DNA from 3 places in the Enterococcus sp. M-BR2 genome. Region 1 is predicted to be linked to each of the others. Evidence: a T-box and tRNA genes for the amino acid it is inferred to sense, from the RefSeq annotation. Region 1 holds a T-box; the other regions hold tRNA genes.

The links. A T-box is a leader RNA that pairs with one kind of tRNA and senses whether it is charged. The one in region 1 lies ahead of leuS (leucine--tRNA ligase), so its partner is inferred to be a tRNA-Leu.
Region 2: it encodes a tRNA-Leu, which carries the amino acid that the T-box ahead of leuS (leucine--tRNA ligase) is inferred to sense. The anticodon was not compared.
Region 3: it encodes a tRNA-Leu, which carries the amino acid that the T-box ahead of leuS (leucine--tRNA ligase) is inferred to sense. The anticodon was not compared.

Annotation. Positions count from the first base shown of each region.
Region 1 is NZ_CM152743.1:1,857,594-1,867,757, reverse strand. Features, by position in the region: gene AC1F25_RS09020 (TetR family transcriptional regulator) at 1-492, opposite strand, end outside; gene AC1F25_RS09015 (ABC transporter ATP-binding protein) at 607-2,319, shown strand; gene AC1F25_RS09010 (ABC transporter ATP-binding protein) at 2,322-4,091, shown strand; gene mnmM (tRNA 5-(aminomethyl)-2-thiouridylate-methyltransferase MnmM) at 4,294-4,860, opposite strand; gene mnmL (tRNA modification radical SAM protein MnmL/YtqA) at 4,860-5,816, opposite strand; gene AC1F25_RS08995 (phosphatase PAP2 family protein) at 5,816-6,472, opposite strand; gene AC1F25_RS08990 (muramidase family protein) at 6,841-8,847, shown strand; T-box leader at 8,917-9,123, shown strand; gene leuS (leucine--tRNA ligase) at 9,268-10,164, shown strand, end outside.
Region 2 is NZ_CM152743.1:1,079,780-1,089,943, forward strand. Features, by position in the region: gene AC1F25_RS05240 (ATP-binding protein) at 1-355, shown strand, start outside; gene AC1F25_RS05245 (response regulator) at 330-1,046, shown strand; partial or broken gene AC1F25_RS05250 (2-hydroxyacid dehydrogenase) at 1,276-2,294, opposite strand; gene AC1F25_RS05255 (AEC family transporter) at 2,316-3,371, opposite strand; gene nagA (N-acetylglucosamine-6-phosphate deacetylase) at 3,591-4,739, opposite strand; gene AC1F25_RS05265 (helix-turn-helix domain-containing protein) at 4,815-5,651, opposite strand; gene AC1F25_RS05270 (pyridoxal phosphate-dependent aminotransferase) at 5,838-7,055, opposite strand; gene AC1F25_RS05275 (hypothetical protein) at 7,205-7,366, opposite strand; tRNA gene AC1F25_RS05280 (tRNA-Leu) at 7,503-7,586, shown strand; gene AC1F25_RS05285 (hypothetical protein) at 7,660-7,932, opposite strand; partial or broken gene AC1F25_RS05290 (DNA-directed RNA polymerase subunit omega) at 8,149-8,841, opposite strand; gene apf (aggregation-promoting factor) at 9,235-9,861, shown strand; gene AC1F25_RS05300 (TatD family hydrolase) at 9,945-10,164, opposite strand, start outside.
Region 3 is NZ_CM152743.1:989,112-999,275, forward strand. Features, by position in the region: gene AC1F25_RS04790 (hypothetical protein) at 1-160, opposite strand, end outside; gene AC1F25_RS04795 (hypothetical protein) at 266-463, opposite strand; gene AC1F25_RS04800 (C39 family peptidase) at 758-1,516, shown strand; gene AC1F25_RS04805 (hypothetical protein) at 1,576-2,004, shown strand; tRNA gene AC1F25_RS04810 (tRNA-Gln) at 2,050-2,122, shown strand; gene AC1F25_RS04815 (YxeA family protein) at 2,270-2,641, opposite strand; gene AC1F25_RS04820 (hypothetical protein) at 2,857-3,045, shown strand; gene AC1F25_RS04825 (hypothetical protein) at 3,200-3,388, opposite strand; gene AC1F25_RS04830 (hypothetical protein) at 3,412-3,675, opposite strand; gene AC1F25_RS04835 (glucose uptake protein) at 3,833-4,090, shown strand; gene AC1F25_RS04840 (hypothetical protein) at 4,160-4,351, opposite strand; gene AC1F25_RS04845 (hypothetical protein) at 4,494-4,814, opposite strand; gene AC1F25_RS04850 (universal stress protein) at 4,837-5,271, opposite strand; gene apf (aggregation-promoting factor) at 5,606-6,232, shown strand; tRNA gene AC1F25_RS04860 (tRNA-Leu) at 6,458-6,541, opposite strand; gene AC1F25_RS04865 (hypothetical protein) at 6,563-8,059, opposite strand; gene AC1F25_RS04870 (GNAT family N-acetyltransferase) at 8,357-8,857, shown strand; gene AC1F25_RS04875 (metal-sulfur cluster assembly factor) at 9,046-9,390, opposite strand; gene AC1F25_RS04880 (YitT family protein) at 9,542-10,164, opposite strand, start outside.

The DNA.
Region 1 (10,164 bases):
AAATTCATTTCCGTCCATAATCTTTTGCCGAAGCTGTTGTTCATGCTGCTGATCCATTAGCTGTCCAATCAATAAATTGTGGAGAGAGGCAATGGCCTGATGACTTTGAGTGACTGAAAATCCTTCACGAACAAGTAGTTGGATCATTTGTTCCAAATGTTCTAATCGACTCGGAAAAGCGGGCACAGTATTGATTTCTAATTCTGCCCCACAAGGAAAACGTGTGTAAAGGTCATAGTAATTTTCCATATACTGTAGCAACTGTTCATTCCAGGGCAAAGTTGGATCTGGAAGCACTAATTCTTCTTCCATTGTTTCAGCCATTTTCTGCAAGAGCTGTTGTTTATTTTTGAAATACCAATATAAAGCAGGCGCTTGAACGTGAATTCTGTTTGCGATGTTTCGCATGGAAAGCTGCGAAAGAGCTTGTGTTTCAGCCAGGATATCAAAAGCGGCCTGAATGATGATGGCTTGAGAAAGCTTTATTTCCATTTTATCAACCTCGTGTATTGCATTATCTTTTTAAACATGGTAAATTGTTAGTCGGTCTAATTTTACAGTGTTAAATTAGTCCTGTCAATTTAAACAAAGGGGTGTAATCAACGAATGAAATTAATCTTACGACATGCGAAAAAATATAAAGTAGCTGTTTTTATTTCCTTGCTGTCCGTAGCAGTCATGGTTGCAGCAGCATTATGGCAACCTAAATTACTACAGCAAGTATTGGAAGCTATTATTACAGAAGATAATGATGAAATGAAAACAATCGGTATTTATCTGATCAGTCTGGCTTTGCTAGGATTAGCTGCAGGTGTAACGAACACGATTTTCTCTGCGAAAGTAGCTCAGGGCGTAAGTGCAGATATCCGAGAAGAAGCTTTTCGAAAGATCCAGACATTTTCATTTGGGAATATCGAACAGTTCTCTGCTGGGAATCTTGTTGTTCGTCTAACAAATGATATCACGCAAATCCAAAATTTAGTGATGATTTCTTTGCAATCACTTTTTCGAATTCCATTCTTATTTATTGGTGCCTTCATTTTAGCTATGATCACGATGCCACAATTGTGGTGGATCATCGTAGCGCTTATCGTTACGGTATTTCTTATCACGGCACTTTCATTTACACGGATGGGTAAGCACTTCATGATCATTCAAAAACTGATTGATCGTGTAAATAGCATTGCAAAAGAAAACTTACTAGGGATTCGTGTAGTGAAATCTTTTGTACAGGAAGAAAACCAATTGAAGACATTCAGCAAAGTAAGTGAAGACTTAACAAAACACAACATCATAGTCGGTACATTATTTTCTGTGATGATCCCGTCCTTCATGTTGGCTGCCAATTTGGCTGTGGTTGGAGCAATCTTCTTTGTGAGCGACCTTGTTAAAGATGATCCTACATTAATTGGTGGAATTGCTTCATTCATGAATTACTTGATGCAGATCATGATGGCAATCATTATCGGTGGAATGATGATGATGATGACTTCAAGAGCAGCCGTATCGCTGAAGCGGATTGCGGAAATTTTAGATGCTGAACCAGATCTTACTTATTTAGACGTTCCAGAACAAGAGTTGACGGGTTCTGTCACTTTTGACCATGTTTCTTTTCGTTATCCTGGTGAGGATACAGATACGCTTAAAGATATCAGCTTTTCTATCAAACCTGGAGAAATGGTCGGGATTGTCGGGGCGACTGGTGCCGGGAAATCCACACTAGCACAGCTGATTCCTCGTCTATTTGATCCAACAGAAGGAAAAGTAGAAGTAGGTGGTGTAGACCTTCGCCAAGTAAATGAAAAGAGTTTAAGACAAACGGTGTCCTTTGTTTTGCAAAAAGCAATTTTATTCTCAGGAACGATTGCTCAAAACTTGCGCCAAGGAAAAAAGAATGCAACAGAAAAAGAGATGGAACATGCTTCTTCTATTGCTCAAGCAAAAGAATTCATCGAAAAGCTATCTGATCGTTACGAAGCACCAGTAGAAGAACGAAGCAGCAATTTTTCTGGTGGACAAAAGCAGCGACTATCCATTACTCGTGGTGTTATCGGTGATCCAAAGATCTTGATTTTAGATGATAGTACGAGTGCATTGGATGCTCGCTCTGAAAAACTGGTCCGAGAAGCACTTAATCGAGATTTGAAGGGAACAACGACGATCGTCATCGCACAAAAAATTGCTTCTGTTGTCAAAGCAGACCGCATCTTAGTATTGGATGAAGGTAGATTAGTCGGTGAAGGAACCCATGAGGAATTGGTAGCTGGAAACCGTGTCTATCAGGAAATCTTTGAAACTCAAAAAGGAACGGAGGAGTAAGTATGACTGATTTAATAAAAGCAAGTAAATTTTTCTATCACTATTTGAAGCGGTACAAACTCTCCTTTTTCTTTATCTTTATCACAGTAATTATTGCTACCTATCTACAAGTAAAAGCACCTCAGTATATCGGGGAAGCTTTTCAAGAATTAGCAAATTACGTAGGTGGCTTGATGCAAGGCGTAGACGATAAAAGCAAATTTGTTTCTGTAATATGGAAACTCTTGTTGTTTTATGTATTAGCTAGTGCAGCCAACTTTATCTATAGTATTTTATTCACTCAAGTAGTAGGGAAGTCAACGAACCGGATGCGTATCGGTTTATTCAACAAATTGGAAAAATTGACGATTCGCTTCTTTGATTCTCATCAAGACGGTGAAATTTTAAGTCGTTTTACCAGTGACTTAGATAATATTCAAAATAGTTTGAACCAAGCATTGCTTCAAGTCATCACGAATGCTGTTTTACTTGTCGGAATCTTGATTATGATGTTTCGTCAAAATGTAGAATTAGCTTGGGCTACGATTGCTTCTACTCCAGTAGCTATTTTGATAGCTGTCTTGATTATTCGAAAAGCGCGAAAATATGTGGATCTTCAGCAAGATGAAGTGGGAAAACTGAATGGCTATATGGATGAAAAAATCAGCGGACAACGTGTCATCATCACAAATGGCTTACAAGAAGAAACGATTGAAGGATTCTTAGAACATAATCAAAGTGTTCGCGAAGCAACGTTCAAAGGACAAGCTTATTCTGGCTTACTATTTCCGATGATGCAAGGAATGTCACTAGTCAATACAGCAATCGTTATCTTTTTCGGCGGCTGGTTAGCATTGAATGGCGATTTGGAACGTTCGGTGGCGTTAGGCTTAGTTGTGACATTCGTCCAATATTCACAACAATACTACCAACCATTGATGCAGATTTCTTCTGGGTACAGCATGATCCAATTAGCAATCACAGGGGCAAGACGATTAAATGAAATGTTTGATGAAAAAGATGAAGTCAAACCAGAAAACGGTAAAGCATTTGATGGAGTGGAACAAGGACTTGCCTTGCAACACGTAGATTTTGGTTATTCTCCAGAAAAACTAGTCTTGAAGGATGTCTCAATCAATGTGGACAAAGGAGAAATGGTTGCTCTTGTTGGACCAACCGGATCTGGGAAAACGACGATCATGAATCTGTTGAATCGTTTTTACGATGTCAATGATGGGTCAGTAGTAATCGATGGAATAGATATCCGAGAGTATGATCTAGATGCATTACGTAGACATGTAGGAATCGTTTTGCAAGAATCCGTCTTGTTCTCTGGCACCATCAAAGACAATATCACATTCGGTAAACCAGATGCTTCAGATGAAGAAATCATCAATGCAGCAAAACAAGCGAACATTCACGACTTTATCATGACGTTAGAAAAAGGGTATGATACAGAGATATCCGAAGAAAACAATTTGTTCAGTACAGGTCAAAAGCAGTTGATCAGTATTGCTCGAACGATCATTACAAATCCATCTTTATTGATTTTGGATGAAGCAACAAGTAATGTAGACACGGTAACAGAAGCAAGAATCCAAAAAGCAATGGATGAAGCCATCAAAGGAAGAACCAGCTTTGTGATTGCTCACCGGCTGAAAACGATCTTGAATGCAGATAGAATCGTTGTCTTGCGTGATGGGGAAGTCATTGAAGAAGGCAGTCATCACGAATTATTAGCAGAAAATGGATTTTATGCGGAACTTTATCATAATCAATTTGTATTTGAATAAAGAGGTTGTGAAAAAGCTTGCATCTGCGGTAATAAGAACAGCCAATCAAAAACAGCTTCTCATGTTTTTGATTTGGTTGGATTTATTACCGCAGATGCAAGCTTTTGAGCACCGTGAATAAAGAGGTTGTGAAATCAACGCTCTAACCTGAGTATTAGAGAAAAAAACGCAAAACATATCATTTATGTTTTGCGTTTTTTATTTATCTTTTTTTCTCAATACAATATAAAATAGGCGGCTGGTTCTTTTGGTTGATAAACCGATAATTCAGCACATTATATGTTTCCTGTGGCAGTTTGGAACAAAAAGAATCAACCATATCCAGTTCTTTTTCTCCGCCTTCATGACCATAGTAGACAACAAGGATCAATCGTCCGCGAGGCACAAGTCGTTTCAATATTTCTTCCATAGCTGTGCGTGTAGTCTCTGGCATAGTGATGATTGCTTTATCACTTTTTGGGAGATACCCTAGATTGAAGATCCCTGCTTTGAGATCTTGTTGTTCAGCTATCACTTCTCCTAACGTTTCGTGGCCTTGTAGAAACAATGAGACACGTTCTTCTAACTGATGCTGTTCTAGCTTTTCACGAGTAGCATCGATTGCTTGTTGCTGGATATCGAAACTATAGACATGACCAGTTTTTCCGATGTGTTCTGCTAGAAAAACCGTATCGTGGCCATTGCCCATCGTTGCATCTACGACGTGATCTCCTGGTTGCAAGATTTCTTGCAGTAATGTATGGCTGAAATGCAAAGCAGTTTGCAACATCAGACACTCACCTTTTTCCGTACATCATATTTTCCTTGGAAGCTATCTCTGCGAAGAAGTTCTTCATCAATTGCATTCAAGACTTCCCATTTTTTTAAGCTCCACATTGGTCCAATCAAGGAATCCCACGGCGCATCCCCTGTCAAACGATGGATGATGATCTCTTTTGGTATCATTTCCAGCTGGTCGCAAATGACATTGACATAGTCAGGACGACTCATTAATTGAAGTCGACCTTCATGATAGTCTCGCAACATTCTCGTTTTGCGCATCAGATGCATCAAATGGAGCTTGATTCCTTGGATATCGGAATCTAAAATAGTGCGTCTGACATTTTCTTTCATCATCTCTAAACTTTCGCCTGGTAATCCGTTGATCAAATGCGTACAAACACGGATATTATGTTTGCGTAATTTAGCCACGCCATCTAAATAAGTTTGATAATCATGTGCACGGTTGATCAGCTTTGAAGTTTCTTCAAAAGTTGTTTGCAATCCAAGTTCTACCCATAAATACATTCGCTCGTTCAGTTCAGCAAGGTAATCAACTACTTCATCTGGCAGACAATCCGGTCGTGTACCGACTGATAATCCTACGACACCTGGTAAATTGACTACTTGCTCAAATCGTTCTTTGATTATCTCAACTGGCGCATGGGTGTTTGTAAAATTTTGGAAATAAACGATGTATTGTTGGACATGAGGCCATTTTTGATGCATCATGTCGATTTCTTTCTGGAATTGGATTGGAAGTGGATCTTCAGGTGCAACAATCATATCACCCGAACCAGATACACTGCAAAAAGTACAACCGCCATGGGCAACAGTCCCATCTCGATTCGGGCAGTCGAACCCTCCATCAATCGGCACCTTGAAAATTTTCCCGCCAAACTCATTTCGTAAAGCATAATTCCAAGAATGATATCTTTTATTTCCTTCTGAATAAGGAAAAGTCATTAAAAGTCCTTCTTTCTGTAAGAGTTATCTATTTGTTTTCTTTTTTCTCTATACACTGGATAAGTCAGGCACAGCCAAGAAAGACTGAGTAAGTAGCCGCCGATGATATCAGTAGGAAAATGAACACCCAGATAAATGCGGCTTATCCCAACACTTACTATAATAAACACCATCAGCAATTGAAGCAATGTACGTAAGGTTCTTTTTTGAACAAAAGCTGGCAGCAGAAATAGGAAGGAGCCGTAAAGAATCATACTGCCTGCTGCATGTCCACTAGGGAAACTGTAACTTGTTTCAACCACTAAGTGTGTCAATGAAGGGCGCTCTCGCATGAAAAATAGTTTGATCAACGGGTTGATGATTCCAGCAATTACAATAAATCCAGAAACGAACCAAACTGTTCCTGCCCTTTTTTTCTTATACCACATCCATAAAGCCGTACAAGCAAATAAAATGATGACGGTAAGAGGATTACCGAATTTAGTCATAAAGAGTTGGTAGCTGTTCAGATTAGGATAAGAAGCTCTGACAATGTCTGTAAACCACTGATCGAAACCAGAAAGCCACGACAGATGGAACTTTACGATCCAGCCCAAAATAAAAAACAGGACAAGAAAGAAGCTGCCAGTCACCTGAAATGATGTTTTATATTTCATACAATTCCTCCTTTGAAGCAATGACTTATTATAGCATTTTTGGTCCAGTGAAAAAAACGGTAAAGAGATAAAACCAGTGTATGATCCCTCTTTGAATAACCAATATTCTTATAAAAAAATAACTGTAATCGGAAAGACATTTTTTGGTAATACAAATGAAATGTTAGGAAAATAAAATCAGTGTTTATCGAAATCCTTGTAAATAAGAACATAGATGTAGGAAGAACTTGAAAATGAACAGAAGTTGTTCATTACGGTAAATTACAATATGATTACAAAAAACAACAAAGCTCTTAAATAACTTTTAATAAATATTAAGAGAAGTTATAATTATTAATAATAGATAAATTGAAGTTGGAGGATAGAAGATGGAAAACATTGCAAGAAAAGAACGGAGACGTTTAGAACAGACTAAACGTTTTCGAAAAGCAAAACGAGGGGCAGCAATCGTGGGAACTGCGATGGTAGGCTGTTCTGTCGCTGCTCCATTAGTACAGCCGGTTCCTGTTCAAGCGGATGAAACACCTGTTCAGTTCGGCGCAAGAATCAATACAGCGGCATTTATCACAGAAATTGCTACTTATGCGCAGCCAATTGCTCAAGCCAACGATTTGTATGCATCAGTGATGATCGCACAAGCAGTTGTAGAAAGTGGTTGGGGCAGTAGTGCGTTATCGCAAGCACCTTATTATAATCTTTTTGGGATAAAAGGCAGCTATCAAGGACAAACCGTCTACATGGATACGCTTGAATTTTTAAATAATCAATGGGTAAATAAAAAGGAGCCTTTCCGACAATATCCTTCTTTTGCTGAATCGTTCAATGACAATGCCTATGTACTTAGAAATACTTCATTTGGCAACGGTTATTACTATGCCGGTACTTGGAAGAGCAACACGAGATCCTATACAGATGCGACAGCTTGTTTGACAGGTCGTTATGCAACAGACCCTGGTTATGCAAGCAAATTAAATAATATCATCACGACTTACGGATTGACCCAATATGATACACCAGCTAGCGGAAACGCGGGCGGTGGAGCCACTACAGGTGGTAATAATACTGGAAGTACAGGTAGTACTAGCGGTTCAAGTAATTCTGGTAATACAAACTCAGGTTCAGCAACTTCGACCACTTATACTGTTCAATCTGGCGATTCTGTTTGGGGAATCTCCAATAAATTCGGTATTACAATGGACCAATTGATTCAATGGAACAATATCCAAAACAATTTCATTTATCCAGGACAAAAACTAACGATCAAGGGTAGCCAAGAAAATGGCTCTTCGACGAATAATTCTGGTAACAATACCAATTCTTCAGGAAATGCTGGTACATCAAATGGAGGACAAACAACTGGGGCGAAATATACTGTTCAATCTGGCGATTCTGTTTGGAAGATCTCAAATGATCACGGAATTACGATGGCTCAATTGATTGAATGGAACAATATCAAGAATAATTTTGTTTATCCAGGACAACAGCTGATCGTATCAAATGGCGGTTCTTCTAATACTGGAGCAAATACTGGCAACACAAGTGGTTCAAATTCGTCTAACTCAAGTTCTTCTAATACGGCTTCAGGAACGAAATACACAGTGAAAGCCGGAGACTCTGTTTGGAGTGTCTCCAACAAATATGGAATTACGATGGCTCAACTGATCCAATGGAACAACATCCAAAATAACTTTATTTATCCAGGACAACAACTGACTGTTTCAAACAGTGGGTCAACAAACAGCGCATCAAGTAATACAGGTTCGTCAGCCAATACAAATAACAGCAGTTCAGCTAATACTGGCAGCAGTTCGTCTCAAGGCACTTATACAGTCAAGGCGGGTGAATCTGTTTGGAGCGTAGCAAATAAAAACGGCATCACGATGAATCAGCTGATCGAATGGAATAATATCAAAAACAACTTTATTTACCCAGGACAGCAATTGATCGTTAAAGGCGGCAATTCAACAAATACCAATACAGGTTCAACTACTTCGGCAGCGAAACCAAATACACCGAATACGTCAGCTACAACAAGTACATCATCCTCTGGCAATACGATGTATACCGTGAAAGCAGGCGAGTCAGTTTGGAGCGTAGCGAACAAACATCATATCACGATGGATCAGTTGATCGAATGGAATAATATCAAAAATAATTTCATCTATCCAGGACAACAAGTGATCGTGAAGAAAGGCTCGTCTCAAACAACAAACCAACAATCACCTGCTGGTTCGAAAACCTATACTGTGAAATCTGGAGAATCTGTTTGGGGCGTTGCTGACAGCCATGGTATTACAATGGCTCAACTAATCGAATGGAACAATATCAAAAACAACTTTATTTATCCAGGTCAAACATTGATTGTAGCTAAATAAAATAGCTGTTCAAAGAAATAACGATTGAATTCCACAAAAATATTTGTTACTATAAGGCTACTTAAATATGACAACACTTGAAAAGGAAGTAGTAAAAAGACTGAAGTTTCAGAGAGCACATGGTTGGTGAGAATGTGCACGGATGCTTTTGAACTCGCCTTTGAGTTGCCCTTGCTGAATATTCGAGTAAGCAGGTGGCGGTGACGGCCGTTACAACGTTCGAGGCCTTTTCATTAAGGTAAAAATAGGTGGTACCGCGTAGATTACGTCCTATAAAAAGAGCAATCTTTTTATAGGATTTTTTTATTTCTTTTGTGAAGTTTGAGAAAACAAAGTAAAAGAAAACAAAAAGAAACAGATTCTGCCGGTTTTTTCGCTATAATAGAAACAAGCGTTTTTAATAGAACAGGAGGACAGAAAATGAGTTACAATCATAAAGAAATTGAGAAAAAATGGCAAAAATACTGGGCAAAAACGAATACCTTCAACACCCATGATGATCCTGAAAAACCAAAATTTTATGCACTGGATATGTTTCCCTATCCATCCGGACAAGGGCTCCATGTAGGGCATCCTGAAGGTTATACGGCAACGGATATCCTTTCCCGTGTGAAAAGAAGTCAAGGATACAACGTACTGCATCCAATGGGGTGGGATGCATTCGGCCTACCTGCAGAGCAATATGCGTTAGATACAGGAAACGATCCGGCTGAATTTACCCAAAAAAATATCGAAACATTCCGACGCCAAATCAATTCTTTAGGATTTAGTTATGACTGGAATCGCGAAGTGAATACAACTGATCCAGAGTATTACAAATGGACACAATGGATCTTTACAAAGCTTTATGAAAAAGGCCTGGCTTATGAAGCAGAAGTAGCGGTAAACTGGGTACCTGAATTAGGAACAGTTATTTCAAATGAAGAAGTGATCGATGGAAAAAGTGAACGTGGTGGCTATGACGTAGTCAGAAAACCAATGCGCCAATGGATGTTGAAAATCACTGCTTATGCCGATCGCTTATTGGATGATCTAGAACTAGTTGACTGGCCAGAAAGCATCAAGGAAATGCAAAGAAATTGGATCGGTCGTTCAGTGGGAGCAAATATTGAATTTAAAGTGGCTGGTACGGATAAATCCTATACCGTGTTTACGACACGACCAGATACTTTATTCGGTGCAACTTACTCGGTTCTTGCACCTGAACTAGATCTTGTTAGAGAAATTACGACCCCTGAACAAAAAGCTGCTGTAGAAGCTTATATCGAAGAGACAGCGAAAAAATCAGATCTGAAGAGAACAGATCTTGCAAAAGAA
Region 2 (10,164 bases), 780 kb from region 1:
TTTGCAAGTGTTAGGGAACTTACTTGATAATGCTAAAGAAGCCGTACTTCAAATGCCTGAAAGAAACGGACAGGTTCGGCTCCATTTAAACTATGACACAGAAGCGGAAGTATTCATCGTGACCGTCTGCGATGACGGTGTCGGAATATCAGAAGAAATCTCAGAAAAAATATTTACGCTAGGTTTTTCGACGAAAGGAATCAATCGTGGATATGGGTTGAATATCATCCATTCAATTGTCAAACGTCACGGTGGGATCTTAGAATTTTCCAAACAAGCAAATGGCGGTACAATCGTCTATCTAGAATTACCAAAAAAGGAAGATCAAAATGATGACAAATGTCTTAATAATTGAAGATGATCCAATGGTTGCAGAATTGAATCGTACGTTTGTGGAAAGTATACCTAATATGAACGTAATCGAAAGTTTCAGAAATGTAGAAGAAGGAAAAAAATATTTCAGACAAAAAAACGCAGATCTGCTGTTGCTTGATGTATATATGCCTGGCGAAAGTGGTATCCATTTTTTATCTTGGCTGAGACAGCAAGGAAATGATATCCCAGTGATCTTGATAACCGCTGCAGATGATATCGAAACCATAAAAAATGTGATTCGATATGGTGCCTTAGATTATTTGATCAAACCCTTCACTTTGCAACGTTTCCAGTTGGCGATTGAAAAATACCTTGCTTTCTCTCAGACGATCCAAACGACTGAAAAAGCAGATCAGAAATTGATCGATCAAGTATTCAACCATACTACTCCCATTCACGAAGCACCTTCATTCATTGATTTGCCTAAAGGTCTGTCAAAACTGACTTTAAAAAAAATCTGTGCATCTATCCTAAAAGCAGAGACTATTTTTTCAACAAAAGAACTGGCTCAAAAAAGTGCACTTTCACGTATCTCCGTCAAGAAATATTTAAATTTTTTGGTGGAACAAGATATACTGAATGAAAGAATCAGATATTTGGAGATTGGCCGACCACTAACCTGTTATGAATTGACAAAGAAGGGGCGGAAAAAACTCACGGATTATTGTTGAGTCATCGAGTTATCTAATACTAAATAAAGGCTGTGACAAAAGTCTTGTCACAGCCTTTTTTCCGAATAAACGGTGTTCAAAAGCTTGCATCTACGGCACTAATCCCAATCAGATGAAAAATATAGAGTGCTATTTTTATCTGATTGTTCTTACTGCTTGATGCAGAGCAGCTTTTTCACAACCTCTATTTTTAAACATATTAGTATTAGTGATGAGTGCCCATGTTTCCTTACTTTAATTGACGCGCTTTAGGAAGAGATACCTCATTTTTCGTTTTTCCAGTTTCTATTATTTCGTGGAAGTTCTCGAAGCTTGTCGAAATCATATTTGACAATGCCTCATCTGTATTTGAACCTACATGAGGGGTTATAAGAACTCTAGGGTATAATTCTACTAGTTGCTGGATAGCAGGATCTGGAATCGTCTCCCATGGCTTGAAGGATCGGAAAAAGACATCTGTTTCATTTGCAAAAACATCGGTTGCAAAACCAGCTAAATGATTGCTTTTCAAAGCTCTTAAAATAGCTTCATTATCTTGAAGCTCTCCACGAGCTGTATTGATCAAGATACTGCCTCTTTTCATTTGAGCCAAAAATCCTTCATTGATCATTTGATCGTTTTACCTGGGATGTGAGGTACATGGATACTGACGATATCGCTTTTTGCTAACAATTCTTCGAGTGAGTGAAACGTCAATACTTTTTTAGCAGCTTCTGTCTGATGGATATCATAACCGATTACTTTGGCTCCTAGCCCCTTAAACAAAACCGCTTCCGTCAATCCTATTCTGCCTGTTCCTATGATACCTACTGTGCAATTTCTGATTTCACGGCTAAACATTTGTTCATCTACTCGAAAATCTTTGAAAGATGTTCGGATCGTCGTATACGCTGTATTTCTCAAAAGCATCATGGCAAAAGTCAAAGATAATTCTGCTATAGCATTTGGCGAATATGATGGTACACGGGCTACTGTCATACCAAAATCAGCTGCCGCTTGTAGATTGATATGATTGACTCCCACAGTTCGGGTAAAAACATAGCGAATCCCATATTTCTGCATTTTTGCAAGATTGATCTCATCTGCTATACAATTTCCTCTCAGCAGTACAGCGTCATGGGCCTTAGCTGATTCAATATTGTCATGCGTCAGTAGTTCTTCATAAAGACTCAGTTCATAATGGTAAACATTCAATTGCTCAAAAAAATCGATCTCATTCGGACGAACACCATAACATGCGATTCTCATACTTTCCTCCTCCATTTCCTATTAAAACAAACCTATGCCGTGAATCATTTGCAATACAACGATCCATACAGGTGTCAGTACTACAGCAAAAATAGTTGACCGTAAGGATGCATTAGAGGCTAAAAGTGCCTCCCTATCAAAACTGATAGCATAGGCTGCTGCCACAGTTGCGGCTGGTGTAGCCATCATAATAACAATCGTTGCCAGTGCTTCAAAATTGACCGGTAGAATATTTGTTGCCGTCAAAACTGCTAAAATCACGATATTCAACGCAGGTACAAATACCACTTTGACTAAACTGTAATACCATGATGTTTTTTCAGAAGCAGCTTTTTTGAAACTTACTTCACCTAATGTTGCGCCGATTGCTAGCCATGCCAATGGCGAACTTAAACCAGCTAAATAATCCATTGGCTGAAATAGCCAAGGTGCTGTCTGGTCAATTCGCAAAAACGCTACTTGGCTTATCTCTCCTTCTGCACCTGTGATTGACACTTGTGGAAGATATCCTTGGAAAAGCCAAATGAAAAGGCCGGCAAAAGTAGCGATGATGATTGGATTAACGAACATCGCTTTGATATTTTTGGCTTCCATCTTCAAGCCACTCATTTTTATGTATCCATAAGAATACAAAAAGATCCGATAACCAATGTTGAAAATTGAGGAATACATCACGCCGACCGGTCCATAAATCGCACTGACGATTGGTGTCCCGAAAAAGGTCGTAGAACCAAAGATTGTCAGGACACGCAACGTTGATTGCTTATCCCCTTTATAACTTAAGAAAAAAGGTCTTGAAACTAGAATAAGAATAATATAAATAACTAACCCCCAAATCAACACATTAATTCCTTGCATCAAGAGTTCTGTATTGATATCTTGCATGAAAGCTCGAAATGCAAGTGCTGGTAGAGCCACTGTTAAGACAACTTTCGATAGGATTTTTCCAACAGATCCAGAAAAAATTTCCTTTTTTCTACAAATAAACCCTAATAATATAATAAAAACTGTTGAAGTAATTGCACTAACAATCGACATATCCGTCAAAGTCGATCGGAAAATATCAAATAAGTTCATCTTTCCCCTCCTATTTTTGTTCATTTTTTCACAATAAAAAATGCTTTTATTTAGCTAATACGTATTAACATTTTTTATTTTATCTTTATATTGTTAACTATTGAACAATAAGGAATTAAAGAAACTTTTGAAACTTATGTAAAGTGATATTCATTAGAACACAAAAAAACCTTAAAACCAAACTTGAGAAGTTTCGTTTTAAGGTTATCTTGGATTATATTATGCGTGGAAGCGTTCCACACCATCTAGATAAGTTGCTTCCAATGTCATATCAGGGTTCAATACGATAAAGTCTGCGTCGCGTCCTTGAGCGATTTTTCCACATGTGTCATCGATTTTACAGCTGATTGCTGGAATCAGACTAGCCATCATGACTGCTTGCTCTGGTGTTGCAAGTCCCCAATCCACGACATTCTTAATTGCTTCTTTCAATTTCAAGATACTTCCAGCTAAGTTGCCAGATTCCAAACGTGCCGTTCCTTCTTTTACTACTACCGGAAATTCACCTAAATTGTAATTTCCATCAGGCATCCCACCGGCCATCATACAGTCTGTAATTAAAGCAACATGCTCATGTCCTGCTTTTTCCATTAGAATTCCTGCCGCATTTGGATGTACATGATGTCCGTCACAAATCAATTCAGAAAAGACATGTTCTAAAGATAATAACGCACCTACCATACCTGGTTCGCGATGATTCAATCCGCGCATCCCATTGAAAGCATGGACAAACACGCTGGCACCTGCTTCAACAGCTTTTTGCGCTTCTTCTAGCGTAGCGTTACTGTGCCCTAGAGAAACAACTACTCCTTCTTCAGTCACTTGTTTGACAAACTCTTCTACACCTTGACGTTCCGGTGCTAAAGCAATTTTTTTGATCAAACCGCCTGAAGCTTCTTGCCATTCATGGAAAGTATCCAAATCAGGATCACCGAAATAACTTGGGTTTTGTGCCCCTTTGTGTTCTTCTGTGAAGAAAGGACCTTCAAAATAGATTCCTTTGATTTTAGCTCCTGGTGCTTCCTGATACATTTTGCCGATTGTCTCAGCTACATCTTTTAAACGTTCTTTGCTTGACGTCAATGTTGTTGGTAAAAATGAAGTCACTCCACAAGATAATAGACCTTCAGACATCACTTTGATACCTTCTGCATCGTTGTCCATTACATCATGATTCATATAGCCGTGAATATGTGTATCTACCAAACCAGGAGCAATCCATTTGCCGCTTTGGTCAATGATATTGACTTCTCCCTCAGGTAGTTCTTTGGTGTATTCACCAAAAAGCCCATCGGTAATTTCAAGATAGCCTGCATTTTTGACGCCTGACGCTAAAAAGAATTTGTCAGCATAGATAAAAGTTCTCATTCTATTCTCTCCCTTTGTTTTTCTACCTCTAAAGTACTCTTATTTAGAGAAGAAGTCAAGAATGGTCTACACCATTTATAGATTTTTTGAAATTTGTTTCACAGCTTGTGCCAATCCTTCATAAAATGCTGCTCTTTCTGGTTCTTCTTTACGCTTATATATCAAGCTCTTAAGCACAAATAAATCATTGAGATAATAGTAACTATTTTTCTCTTGAGCCCAATAGATCCCTTGGTTCACCTGCTCTAGTGCTTCGTCAATTTCATTTTGATGGAATAAGAAATTTCCATAATTATAAAAAATTTGCGAAAATTCACTTTTTGATCGTTCATCAGCTGATTGATGCAGCAGTTGGATGCTTCGACTCAAATAGTAGCGGGCTTCAGCAGTTTTTCCTGCCACACCATATATTTTTCCGATACAACTAATCAGTTGTATTTCTGTGTCAGAAACATGGATTCTTTCTTTTTGGCTAGAGTAGCTTAATGCTTCTTTTAAATAATAAAGAGACTGAGAAATATTTTGACGCAACGTGAATTCACAAACACCGAGATAATAATAATATCGTTGAAAGTCAGTTGCTTGATACAGATTCTCAGAAATATCAGAAGATTTTAGTACTTGTTCTAACTTGCGATAATCACGTTTTTGGAAACAACTATCCAACAGTTCAAATAATTTATCGTTTGTCCGAGTAGTTTTTCGAGAGAGATTCATCACATGATCAATCGTTACTCCTAGCCGTTGACAAATCTGCATCATCACCAATACATTTGGCAGTTCCTCATTATTTTCGATCCGGCTTAGTACACTTTGTGAACAAATATCTTGCGAAAGCATCTTTTGCGTCATTTTTTGTTCTTTTCGAATCTCTTTAATGATCGTGCCAAAGGACTCGATTAACGTTTCCATAAGTATCCTCCCCAAAATATGCGTATTCGCATTCTATCCGTATTTTACTTTAGGAAGTCGCAAACTTCAAGAAAAGACTTGCAACTAAATAATATGACTTTAGTTATTTAAGAGATCTCCATTAGAAAGAGAGCCTCAGTATATTTGTCTGTGGCTCTCTTTCTGGAAAATTTGCTTTTTTTAAAGTCACTTTTGTCGATATGTCGCTAAAAATTCTCTCATTTTCTTAGCGGTTTGTTTCAAATCATCCATTTTAGGAAGATAGACGATCCGAAAATGATCTGGTTGGTTCCAATTGAATCCGCCACCGTGCACGAGCAGAATATGATGTTCATGTAAAAAGTCCAAGACGAATTTTTCATCATCCAAAATATTGAATCGTTTTGTATCGATTTTAGGGAATATATAAAAAGCAGCTTTTGGTTTTACAGCTGAAAGACCAGGAATATCATTGATTGCATTATAGATATATTCTCTTTGCTCATAGATCCTTCCGCCTGGCAGGAGCAGCTCATCAACACTTTGATAACCGCCCAGCGCCGTTTGGATGATTTGCTGAGACAAGACGTTAGAACACAAACGCATGGAAGACAACATATTCAGCCCTTCTATATAGCCTTTGACGTGTGATTTATCTCCGCTTAGGACCATCCAGCCGACTCGAAAGCCTGCCACACGATGAGACTTAGATAGACCATTCAGCGTAACAACGAACAAATCAGGCGCTAATGTAGCAATCGGAATATGTTCTAGGCCATCCATCACTAAGCGGTCATAGATTTCATCAGAATAAATAATCAGGTTGTTTTGCCGGGCTACTTCAACTATTTCTTCTAATAATTCTTTTGAATAAAGTGCCCCAGTAGGATTATTAGGATTGATGATGACGATCGCTTTTGTCCGACTCGTTATTTTTGATTTGATATCATCAATATCAGGATACCATTCTGCCTCTTCATCGCAAATATAATGAACAGGTGTACCTCCAGCTAAAGCAATCGAGGCAGTCCACAACGGATAGTCTGGCATTGGAACCAGTACTTCATCTCCATTATCTAGCAACCCTTGCATACACATCGTGATCAGTTCGCTGACTCCGTTTCCGGTATAGATATCATTGATCGTCACATTCGGAAAATGTTTCAGTTGGCAATATTGCTCAATTGCTTTTCTAGCAGAAAAAATTCCCTTGGAGTCTGAGTAGCCTTCCGAATCACGAGCATTCATGATCAAATCACGAATGACTTCGTTTGGTGCCTCGAATCCAAAAGGTGCGGGATTTCCTGTATTCAATTTTAAAATACTGATGCCCTCTTCTTGCATACGCTCTGCTTCTTCTAGAACAGGACCGCGAACGTCGTAACTAACACCTTCTAATTTGTTGGATTTTTCAAATTCTCTCATCACTTAGCCAATCCCTCATTTCAAAAAGTTAGAACTTTCCAAATTTTTTGTTATTTACTATTTCAATATCATACTCCATCCTAGAAAAATTTGCCACTTATTTAGGAAAAACATAAGTATCGAAAAAAACGCAGAGAAGCGCTGAGAACTTACTGGTCATGATAGTCATTCCATAGATTTGCTGCCCAATCCATTGCAATCCCACAAATAATTCCCAGCATCAACCCAAATAGAAAACGGCCAAATGCAAGGCCAATCAATATGCCTAGGATCATCCCCAGTCCTGAAAATTCTCCGTCATATTTCTCCATCTTCATAAGACCTCCCACTTTTTGAGCTTGACAACTATGTAAAACCCCGCTATCATTATTGTGTTATTATTTATGCAGACGTGATGGAACGGCAGACATGCCACTTTCTATTAGTAGGTCTGTAGTTTTATATCAGGCAGATGTGTTGGAATTGGCAGACAAGCATGATTGAGGGTCATGTGAGCGTTAGCTCGTGTGGGTTCGAGTCCCATCATCTGCATTTTTCTTTCAAAACAAGCGGCTAGGACATTTTTGTCTCAGCCGCTTTTCTTTTTCTCGTTCATTCTTTCATCTTATTGGACCTTTTTTCTTGGGTATAGACTTTTCTCATATTCTACCACAATTTTTGGTTTTCCTAACACATGATAAGATCTCACAACGAATTGCTTTCTATTATTGTAATATCCTGTAACAACTAGTTTCATCCCTTCGTCTACTTCAGCTAGGAAGTTCAAACTATGGGAAGCAATCAAACAATTGACCTCATTTAAGCTAAAACGAATCAGTGGTCTGGCGCTGACCTGCAACGTACGGATTTTATCTACTGTTCCATATTTTTTCTCCATTGCCTTCACCTCATCACCATTATACGAACATACATTCCTTTTTGTAAAGAGGAAACACTTTTTATCTTGTAATTTTTTGTCCAGCTATTTTTCTTAAAGAACATATAACTTTTAACTTTTCTTACAACGATGAAGGACCACTTATTAACAAAAAAGCGGCAACAGCATAAATTGCTGTCGCCGCATTGCTGATCAAGGGTTACTTATCATAAAAGATTATTTACTCAAATGTTCTTCAACGATTTGTTGAGATTTATCAGCTGTATCTTCCACTTCGCCTTTTGCTTTTTCTAACTTTTGAATATATTGTTTCAAACTTGTGTTTTCAGCAGTTGCTTCGTCTAATTTTTTTTGCGTATCTGCTAACTGAGTTTCTAAATTTTCTTTTTCTTGTGTCAGTGTTGCGATTTTTTGGTTCAAACCATTCACAGTATTTTGTAATTCTGAAAGTTTTGCTTGTGCTTCTTGTAGTCTTGCAGTCCAATTTGCATTCAATCAATTGATTTCATCATTTTTTTGGTTGATTTCGTCTAGTTTCGCATTGATTTCATTTTGTTTGCTTTGTAGTTGTGCATCCTTGCTGACTAAATGGCTTTCTAAGTTTTGTTTTTCTGCTGCCAATTGATTTTTTTGGTTTTCTAATTCATTTACTTTTGCTTGGTATTCTTGGACATCTGCCTTTGAATCTTGCAATGTCTGTTCTTTTTGTGCTAGTTGTGCGGTAAGATCTGTAATCGTTTGCTCTTTATCTGTCAACGTATGGTCAAGCTGTGTCAGATTCTCATTGATTGTATCGATATCTGTCTCTCCACCCCACAAAATAATTTCATTTGCGTAACGCGTGCCTGTAAAGCCAATTAGACATAAAAATGCAACCACAATCCCACCAACAATAATTTTCTTTTTCATTATGTAGCTCCTTCATTTAATCTTTTTACACACTAAAAGTAAGTGATTTCACATGCAATGTCAAGCACTTTTAAATTACGATTGTAATTTTAATAGAAACGCTATTAAATTCTCATTTAATCTTCCTTTTTTTGTATCTGAAAAAACTTTTCATAGAGAAAAATATACCTTAACACTTTCTTAAATATAGATGTATGGTAAAAATAAATGAAAAAAACTAGTTTTTCTTAAACGTAATCCTTTTCATTTCATAAATTACTGTGTTTATTACAAAAAACGAGGATTTGTCATAAATTGTCATGCTTCTTTTACCTATGAAATATTTTCACGTGTTAAAGTATTCCTCGTTGAACACAACAAATAAAACTTTTTAACGAATAAAGGAGATTTTTCATGACATCACTTAAAACTTTACTTTTTGGAACAACTTTGGCTGCCGGCGCTGCATTCTTCATGGGAACGACTGCTCATGCGGACGAAGCTTATACCGTTCAATCAGGTGATACTCTATCAACGATTTCTCAAAAATACGTTGGTGACAACTCCTTGATCAATGCCATTGCAGAATCAAATTCAATTTCTGACATTAACCTGATCTACTCAGGACAACAATTAACGATTCCAACAGAAGGCTCTACACAAGCAGCTGCTGAACCTCAAGCAGCCGTTCAAGAAGCACCAGTCCAAGCTGAACCTGTTCAAGCTGAACAACCTGTTGTACAAGAAACGGTTCAAACGGAAACACAAGCAGCCCCTGTTGCTGAAACACAATCTGCTACAACAGAAACAACGGCAACAAGCACGAATGCTGCAAAAGAATGGATCGCACAAAAAGAATCAAGCGGTTCTTACACAGCAACGAACGGACGTTACATCGGACGTTACCAATTAGATTCTTCTTACTTGAATGGTGATTACTCTGCTGCGAACCAAGAAAAAGTGGCAGAACAATATGTTGCTTCACGTTATGGTTCTTGGGAAGCTGCGAAAGCATTCTGGGAAGCAAACGGTTGGTACTAAGATTCATTTATTAATCGAACGGTTTACTTTTATACAAAGAAAGCCAAAAGAGGTGCGACACTAGTTGTGTCACCCCTCTTTTTTTATTTACCTAATCTAATGAAACGTTCCAAGTTTTGATAAGTATTTTTCTTAACTTCTTCAACTGATAGCTCTTTGATTTCAGCGATTGTCTTTAACTGTTCTTCAAGCAGTGAGACATAATCTTTTTCTGAAAAATTATCCCCTAACGCCCACTCTGCTGCATGTAGTCCATCCGTTTCAATAAGTAAGTGGTCGATTGGGACTGTTTTAGCTAGTTGC
Region 3 (10,164 bases), 870 kb from region 1:
TGAGTGTGTACCAAACGACTAGTACTACTAAGAATGGTATGACCAAGTAAACCCATCGATTCCGAACAGTCCGATAAATAATTTCTTTTCGAACCAGCCAAAGAAATAAGAACATAACAACAACGAATAAAAACAATAGAACCGTAAAAAATGTTACCATGACAACTCGCCTCGCTTTTTCTTCTCCTGAAAACAGGAAAAGAATACTGATTTACCTTCTCAAAGAAATTGGACTTGCAGCACGCCGCACGTCCAATTATTTTCTTTATTCAAATGTATCATATTTTGCAACAACCATGCTTGCTTTTTCATCTAATAACTCTTGATCCTCTGCAGCACATTGGGCAACTTTGACCACGGCACAGTTTGTCATTTTTGATACAACTTCACCAATGACCGTTTTTGTAAAGCCAATTGGTTTGCATGCATATTGCTCTCCTAAATTAATCATTTCTTCCGTCATCAAAATCCTCCTAAACTGCTGGAACTTTTCTCCATATTACAACTGATATTTTTTGGAGATTTAATTATTTGATTTTTTGTTTACAGTCAAAAATCAACCTTACAGGCATTATAGCGTACTGTTTTCGTTTTCACAATTAAAACAGCTGTTGTATCTAGAAGAATTTTTTCTAGAATAATAAATAATATTCCTCAAAAACTGATTATTTCTTACATATTTAAATAAAATACTTCCCTTCCCAATAAAAATACACTTATAATAGGAAAGATAAACAGCTGAAAAGGGAGATTTCCAATGAAGAAAAAAACATTAAAAAAACTATTGTTTCTAGGAGGTACAGCTACTCTTTTATTAAGCGGTACAAGTTATTACCTACATATCCATTCTCCAGAACATACAATGAATACTACACAAAAAAGTTCAACACAAAAAACGAAAAAGACAAAAGAGAAAGCAGAAGTTTTGCTAGATGTTCCATTAGAGAGCCAGTTTGACTCTCCTTCTCTAGAAAATGGCTGCGAGGTCACTTCGCTTTCCATGCTTTTATCTTTTTATGGTTATGAAACGACTAAAAACCAGTTAGCTGAACAATTGGATTACGTCCCTGTTTTCAATGCAGACGGGACTCACGGCGATCCTAATGAAGGATTTGTTGGAGATATCAGTGGCGGAGACGGGGCTATGGGCGTCTATGTTCCTCCTGTTGCCTCTCTTGCTCAACAAATCGTCCAAACGGATTATCATACTTTTCCAAAAACAGACGCTCAACTAGATGATATCAAAAAAGCTCTATCTAAAGGAAATCCTGTATGGACTTCCGTGACTATCAATTTTGAAGTCCCTGATGAAACTGATTTTATGACTTGGACAACAAACAACGGAGAAGTAAGAGTCACTCCACTTGTTCATGCTTGTGTAGTCACTGGATACGACAAAGAAAATATTTACGTCAACGACCCCTATGGCGTAAAAAATCGAGCAGTACCGATCAATGATTTTTCGGCTATTTTCACTGCAATGGGTGGACAAATGCTAACTTTGGAGAAAAGCTAGTAATTAAAGTAAAAATCCCTTATACTCTAGATACCGAACCTTTGAAGGGAGCACAGATAATGGAAAAATTCACTCATAAAAAAATGGATCCAAATGAAATTCCGATTATTTTTGTCCGTGACCGCAAAGGAAATGTTCAAGGTAAAGTTTCTATTAATGAGTGGAACAAACGGCGCAGACCTGCTACCATCAATGAACTAGAAATCAAACTGTATCGTCAAGCTCTTGTCTATTATGGGGACCAAGAGTATGGAAAAGCAATCGATTTATTAAAATTTCTGATCGCTCGAACGGAGTACACCCACTTTGAATATATCGAACGTTTAGCAAACATTTACCATATCATGAATGAACCTGTCAAAGAATATCACTTGCTTGACTCCGTCTTGTCAGTAGCAGAGCGGATTGCCCTTCCTGCTGGATTGGAAAAGAAACTGGTGCGCCGCCTTTTACGAGTAAAACAACAACTATCTGATCAAGAAAAATAACTTGCGTTTTTTTAGAAAAGTGCTATGATTATTTTGTTGAATAAATGGGATGTAGCCAAACTGGTAAGGCACTTGACTCTGAATCAAGCAATTGTAGGTTCGAACCCTGCCATCCCAATTTGATGGACTTGTTGATAAAAAATGAACCCCTGAAAAAAGATTAATCTTTTTTCAGGGGTTTTTGGAATATTTTTATTATTTATTATATAGTTTACATAATTTTATTATAATTAACAATTAAATCTGTAGCACTCATACAGTAAATTTAGCCAATAATTGCTAATGCTTTTTCCGGAACTTTTTCTCTAGGAACTTCTTCATACGTTTCTATGTGCGCTCCTTTATTGCTGATTTTCAAATAATGATTTTCTTTTAACACAGAAAGTCCATTAAATTCAATTGTACGCTCTTCCCCATCGACATTAGCAGCTTTTTGAACATACCTTGCAGTTCCATGTTCATTTACTTCCTCTGGTTTTTGTGTTTTTACATAGACCTCACCTTTTTCAACTAATGGATTTAGTTGATCAAGTATACCAGGGATTTCCCCGTAACTTCCTTCAGTATAGTATTTCAGTCCAAATAGCAAAATACCACTAATCGCCGCCAATCCTATCAAATATTTAATCACTTTCATCTTTCTACCTCCTTGTTATATATTCAGTATATGGGGCAATTAGAAAAATTCCATCCGACCTAAGTTGGAGATTTTTCTCCTACTTTAGAAGCGAGACACAAGTGTTTTTTTAGTAAAAATGATCGTTATTTGATATTATGGAGGTGTGGATAATGTAGTTTTTCTCACTTTATCCATGTTAAAAAATCAAGTTGATGGCAAAGGATGTGTTCAAAATGAATCAAGAAGAATTATTTCAAAAAGTCAAGGAAATGATAAAAGGCGGCAACTTCGACGGCGCAAAACGATTTATCGAAGAACATAAAGAACAACTAGGTCCTTACAAAGAGAAAGCACAAAATCTTCTAAAAGACGTAAATATCGACAGTGTGAAAGACAAATTCAAAAATCTATTTAATAAGTAGGAATTTTCATTTCTGGAACACCGGGAATCAGAAGTTGTGAAAGAGACGTTCAGCCTTATTGCCGATAGGCTGTCTCTTGAACACCGTTTGTCCAGAAGAAGGGACTGTGACACGATTTTTGTCACAGTCCCTTCTTCTTTCTGAATCATCCTTACTAAAATAAGCGTGTTGGATCATAATGATAAGTCACATTGCCGTTCAGCGATGCTTTTCCTACCACATATTTACGATTCTCCAATTTCAGCCATGCTTCTCGAAAAGCCATCAATTCTTCTCTTTTTACATCAATTTTTTCGATTTTTCCATCAATCAAATCTTGGATAAGTTGTTCATATGGATTCATTTTTTTCCTCCATTTGCTGTTAATCAATAAGTTGTAAAAATAGGTTCATATGCCTTTTTAGTATCCAGATCTTCTCTGACTTTGACTGTCGTATAAATGATTTTTTCTACTGGGATACTATAATAACTACCTTCACCGTTACTGAATCGGTGAACGTCTTTCTTTGCTAAAATACCATTGATTTTATTCGTCAGTACACGTTGTTCGACACTATTGCTTACAACATAGTAAATCACCCGAATATTATTGATTAAATGCAAATCGATTTCTAACACTACATGATCCATGAAAATTCCACTCCTTCTTTCACTTTGATTATAGCAATTTTCCCCTATAAATTCAAAAACAATACATATTTTACTGGATAAATCCATAGAACTGCTTGCGCCTTCACGCACAAAGTGTTATTTTGTATCTTGGACTTTATTTATTGGAGGCAATAGTATGATTGCGATCGGTCAGTTCGTTTTTTATATTCCTTTTTTTATTATGCTAAGCATTCTTTTCTATTACATAAAATGGACGAAAAAGAGGTTTTCAGTTTTACTGGCCTCTTTACCTGCCGTATATTTTACTTATCAGATTTTTTCTTTTAGACATTGGGAAACAACATCTGTATTAGTGATACACATCATCGAATTGACGCTTGCAGTAGTTTTTCTAATCATTTGGATTTATTTTTTATATAAAAATCAGAATTGAATCCTAGCAGTTTCAAAAGAAAACGATTAAAGATCAGCAGAGATTTGCTGTATCTTTAATCGTTTTTTTCTATTCTGTGATACCAAAAAAATGTTTGAATCGGTGAAGAAGCGTTCCTTGTTTTAATTCTACAAATTCTTGTGCAATCGGATATTTTTCTTCCAAATTTTCTTTGTTCTTTTCAATCAGACTTTTTGCTTCTTCATATTTTTTATCTGCACATAATACTTTTACTTCCTGTAAAACTTTTCCTGCTTCCATTTACCTCACCCTCTTGCCTTTTTTATGGCTTTAAGTTTGATTTAAGCTATACGCATTATTCTATATTCATCCCAAATAACCTTTTTTCATTTTTTACTCCTCGAACCAGTCAGTTTTCTAAAGACTGATTGGTTCGTCTTTTTTATTTTTCATCCATTTTATGCTGCTCTTCTGCTAATTTGTCTAATGCTTTGAGGGATGTGACGGTTTTCGCATAATCATAGCTGTATAATTCTGTAAATTTATCAGGCAGAACAAACCACGCTGGATGGTAGCCGTTCGCAGTGATTGGGAATCCTTTGTCTTGTTGATTATCTCCATCCCACCTTACAGCAACACCTTTTTTTCCTTTCCACTTTATTAAAGCAATCGAGTATCCTTTTTTTGTTTGTGTGCCGTCTTCAATAATTGCTAAAATTTCTATTTTTTCTTTTGGTGCACGAACTTCTTGAGGGCGAACCATTTTCTATTCCTCCCTTATCTAATTACTTCACAACCAATACACTGCAAGGGGCATGTGAAACGACATAAGAAGCGGTCGATCCTACTAGTGCTTGTTGTATCGCTCCTTTTCCTGTCGCTCCCATAACAATCAAATCAATATTTTCTTGTCCAGGGATGACATTGGCAATCAAATTTCTTGGATCTCCAGTTTCAACTATTGCATGGATCTCAGCAATACCGAACTCTTTGGCATCATTGATTTTTTTCAGCATGGCTACTTCTGTTGTTTGTTTTTCATCTGCATAGATTTTTGAAAAGGCATAGGCACTATGGGTCAGCTCAACTTTGTTGATGATTGACACGATAAATAAGTGGGCTTCATTGTCCTTTGCTAAGTCAAGGGCTTCAGCGAACGCTTTGATCGATTGTCTTGATCCGTCAACTGCTACCATGATGTTCTGGTATCTCTTACTCATTGGAACCGCCTCCTTTTTCTTTTATTGTAACATCTCAAGCAAAAATACAAAAAATATACGCAATGTGTAAATAAAATGATGATTAATAGCAATTTTTTTCAAGTTATTTATACATTTCTGTTCTCATCAGAACTCTTGTTCTAAACCTATTATTTCTGCATTATGTGAATTTCCTCATCATTTTTCACATGAGATGAACATCATTCTGTTACAAAAAACGTGGATTTGTCATAAATTGTCATGCTTCTTTTACCTATGAAATATTTTCACGTGTTAAAGTATTCCTCGTTGAACACAACAAATAAAACTTTTTAACGAATAAAGGAGATTTTTCATGACATCACTTAAAACTTTACTTTTTGGAACAACTTTGGCTGCCGGTGCTGCATTCTTCATGGGAACGACTGCTCATGCGGACGAAGCTTATACCGTTCAATCAGGTGATACTCTATCAACGATTTCTCAAAAATACGTTGGTGACAACTCCTTGATCAATGCCATTGCAGAATCAAATTCAATTTCTGACATTAACCTGATCTACTCAGGACAACAATTAACGATTCCAACAGAAGGCTCTACACAAGCAGCTGCTGAACCTCAAGCAGCCGTTCAAGAAGCACCAGTCCAAGCTGAACCTGTTCAAGCTGAACAACCTGTTGTACAAGAAACGGTTCAAACGGAAACACAAGCAGCCCCTGTTGCTGAAACACAATCTGCTACAACAGAAACAACGGCAACAAGCACGAATGCTGCAAAAGAATGGATCGCACAAAAAGAATCAAGCGGTTCTTACACAGCAACGAACGGACGTTACATCGGACGTTACCAATTAGATTCTTCTTACTTGAATGGTGATTACTCTGCTGCGAACCAAGAAAAAGTGGCAGAACAATATGTTGCTTCACGTTATGGTTCTTGGGAAGCTGCGAAAGCATTCTGGGAAGCAAACGGTTGGTACTAAGATTCATTATTTGAACGTTTAAACACATTCAAAATAGGAAGAGGCCATGCGAAAGAATACATCGCATGGCCTCTTTTTGAGTTGTTTTGTCACATTAGAGCGAGTTTTTTGCTCATCTATTACTTCTATGACTTTCTTACCGAAATCTATTTTATATCAGATTTTATAAAAAAATACCGATGGGATCTCTCCCTCGACATCTTTTCTCAGTATATATAAAAATTATGCGGCTAAGAAGATTCGAACTTCCACGAGGTCGCCCTCACTAGCGCCTGAAGCTAGCGCGTCTGCCAATTCCGCCATAGCCGCATCATATGTTCTAGTTTAGGATTACATTTGTTTTTTGTCAAGAACATATTTTTTGTTCTTTTTTATCTCTACGCGTTTTCCCTCTTGCAACCAATACAAATAGTTCATCCGAATAACTCCATCATCTATTGAAGGGCGATAAAAAAATTCTGTTTTTTCCATAAGCTCAATTTCACTTTTCAGAAAATTGGTCACATGATGCGGGACGCTGTCGATGCAAACATAGACATAGTCAACAGCACGAATTCTTTCAAATAGTGCTTTCTCCCCGTACTCATATGCATCGATTCTTTCGACAGTTTCTACATATTTCTGCAATCCTTTTACGAATCCTTTTATTTGTTTGTTCCCGATCACAGCAATTTTGAGTGATGATGCCCACTTTTCAGCGTCTATGCTCAATTGCTTTTTACTTGACTGTTTAGATTTTTGTCTTGTTCTCTTTAGATATTTGTCGCTTCTTCTTTTTGACTTATTCTGTTCAACGATAGGATAGCAATACCTTAGATATACTGGACCGTCTACTATTTTTTGATGTACTCGTACTGCTATGCCATCTGTTAAAAGATCTTTGCGTTTAAAGCTCTCTTCTACTATCAGTGGTCTTCTTTGCTCCGTATTGACCTCATAGAAATAAATGTTGTCCTCTTCTATTTCTACAAAACCATAAAAAATATTTGTTTCTTGATACTGCAAATTATTCGCTTGTTGTTCAAAGATCCATTGATACCTATTGAACAGCTTGTTCAGCTGATTGAACTTATAAAATGATTGGGTATCTAACTGTTGGATCAATGCATGGATCAGATTTTGTTTTTTCTTTGCTAATTGTTCTGTTTGTCGCTGGTTGACTTTATACAACTGTTGCAGTTCTTGTTTTTTCTTCTCCATGATTTTCAGATACGTAGCATTTCTATTTGAAAGCTTTTCTAATTTCTTGTTCAGTCGATCATTTCTTTTCTTTAATAAACCTGACGCTTTATGTATGCTCTCTAGATAATGTTGCATTTGGCTATTTTTTTGCAGCAAATAAATGATGATCTGGTTACGTTTTTGGAGTTCCTGAAGTGCGTGATTATCTGTATCCCAGCCCACTTCTTCTAATTTTTGATACAATAGTTCTGTTTTCCTCTGCTGTTCGATGGCTTTTTGTCTCATCTCTTCTTTTTCTACTTTTGCTTGTTGGTGCTGTCGTTCGAGTTGCTGTGACAGCTCTCTGATGTGTTTCTTGTCCTCTCTTCTTTTCTTGCTCACAGTAGCTACTTGTTTTTTTGCTTTACTCAATTCTTGCTTCAATTGATTCATTTCATTGTTTAAACGAACGATTCTGGGATCGGTAGCTATTTTATTTTGCTGCTTTTTCTTCGTTTCTTTGTTCTTCTTTTTCTCTCGATTCAGCTGTTTTTGCTGCATTTTCTCCAACAACTGTCTTCTTCTTTCGTTTTGATACTGATCATTTTTTGCTTCTGTTTGCCGCCATCCTTCTGGAATTCTTTTATAACCGCTAAAGTAGTTCACGAGATCTCCTTTCTAGTGATCATAAGCAACGGACGAAAAAACTTTAAAAATAACACATTTATTAAAAATTCAATTTATCTTGAACTTTCAATATCAATCAATAAGATCATTTTTAAAAGATAACGAGGATTCATCTATTATAAAAACAATACAATAAATAACAAAAATCTGCAATCATTTATTTTGTTAAATTATTCTTAATACGATACATCACAAAAAAATAAAAATAAGAATGGCTATTCGCCAAAATAGTGCTATAGTAGAAAAAATATGTTTACTTAGGAAGAGGCGGATTCGATGAAATTGATCAAACTATGGGAAGCAGATTTGGAGAAAGCTTATCGGCTGCAAACTAGCTTCGGACCAAACGAGAATGGATTTATCAACAGTGCTTATGGCTATACACTTGCTGAATTTTTAGATTATGTAAAAAAATGCGAAAACACTTCTTTAGGTATTGATCTTCCTGAGAATTACGTTCCCGCAACCGTCTTTATTTTGGAAAATGATGGACATGAGTATGTAGGAATTTTTAATCTGCGCCATAAACTGAACGAATCATTAAGAAACGGCGCTGGCCATATCGGTTACGGCATCTCCCCTGACTATCGTAAAAAAGGATATGCAACACAAGGTTTAGCATTAGTACTACAAGAGGCAAAAAAAATCGGCATCGATGAGGCACTTTTGTCTGTAAATAAAAAAAATCTTGGCAGTCTTAAGGCGCAGCAAAAAAATGGGGCCACGATTTATCGTGAAGATGAGAAAGAATACTATACGAAAATCAAATTGATGTAAAAAATATGGATGGCAAAAGAAAAGAGATTTGAATGTCCTTTATCAATAGAACACATTTATTTGATTAACTTCTAATATAGCAGACAAAATTTTATAAACAAAAAAACCTCTTATCTCTTTTCTTCTAGAAAGGATAAAAGGTTTTTTGTTTTTACTATTTGCTTCTCATAGCTAGTCAGTCAAGATCCCTATCGAATCCCCAACGCAATCCGTGCATAACGGCTCATCTTATCGGTCGTCCATGCGGGATACCAGACAAGTTTTACTTCTGCTTTCGTTACTTCTGGTACTTCTTTCAATGCGTCATGGATAGATTCTGTTAAAATATCGGCTAGTGGACAGCCCATAGTTGTTAGCGTCATTTTGATGACTGTTTCTCCGTTTTCAGGATTGAATTCTATATCATAAATCAAGCCTAAGTTGACAATATCGATTCCTAATTCAGGATCGATCACCATTTCCAAGGCAGCAAGAATACGTTCTTTGATCAGTTCTATTTCTTGCGCAGACCGTTCTTGGTTTGCTTCGCTCATCGTACGACACTCCTTAACACGATTTTTATTTATCATACTCTTTTTTTAACTACTTGTAAATGAGAATTTAGAAGGAAGATTCTCGTTTAAATTTATAAAATGTCCTTATTAGATGGGATACATTAAATTCATTCTAAATAAAACTGATTCCTCATTTTTTTTGTGAACGATTTTTTATTTCTGGCAACACACCTGTTGTTCGATACATTTTTTGTTCGTTTTCATTTGCAAATCGGCCAAATACTGAATGAGTTGGTAAAATATTGATAAATGCATCGTCGTCGATTTCATGAACGATCTGATCAAGATCATACATTTCATAGCGGGTGATGACCATCATGATCATATTTCCTTGTTTTTTTGAATAGCCACCGACAGACGGAAGCAATGTCATTCCACGTACCATCCGTTTCGCTAGTTCTTCTGTTACCTCTTCCGGTTTGACGGTCACGATCATCGCTGTTACTTTTTGATGACTCGTATGGATGGCATCAATCACTTGAGTCATTGCATAAATGGAAATAATCGTATACAAGGCACTTTCCCAGTTAAAGAAGAAGCCTGCGATGACTACAATGATCCCATTTAGAATCAGCATGTAATTTCCGACTGTTTTTCCAGTTGTTTGTGAAAGCACAAGAGAGATGATGTCCATTCCCCCAGTTGTAAAGCCCATTTTTAAAGATAACCCTACGCCAAGACCTAATAAAACACCGCCTACTAAGGCATTCATCAAAATATTATCAGTGATCTGTCCGACTGGAAGTAGCATCG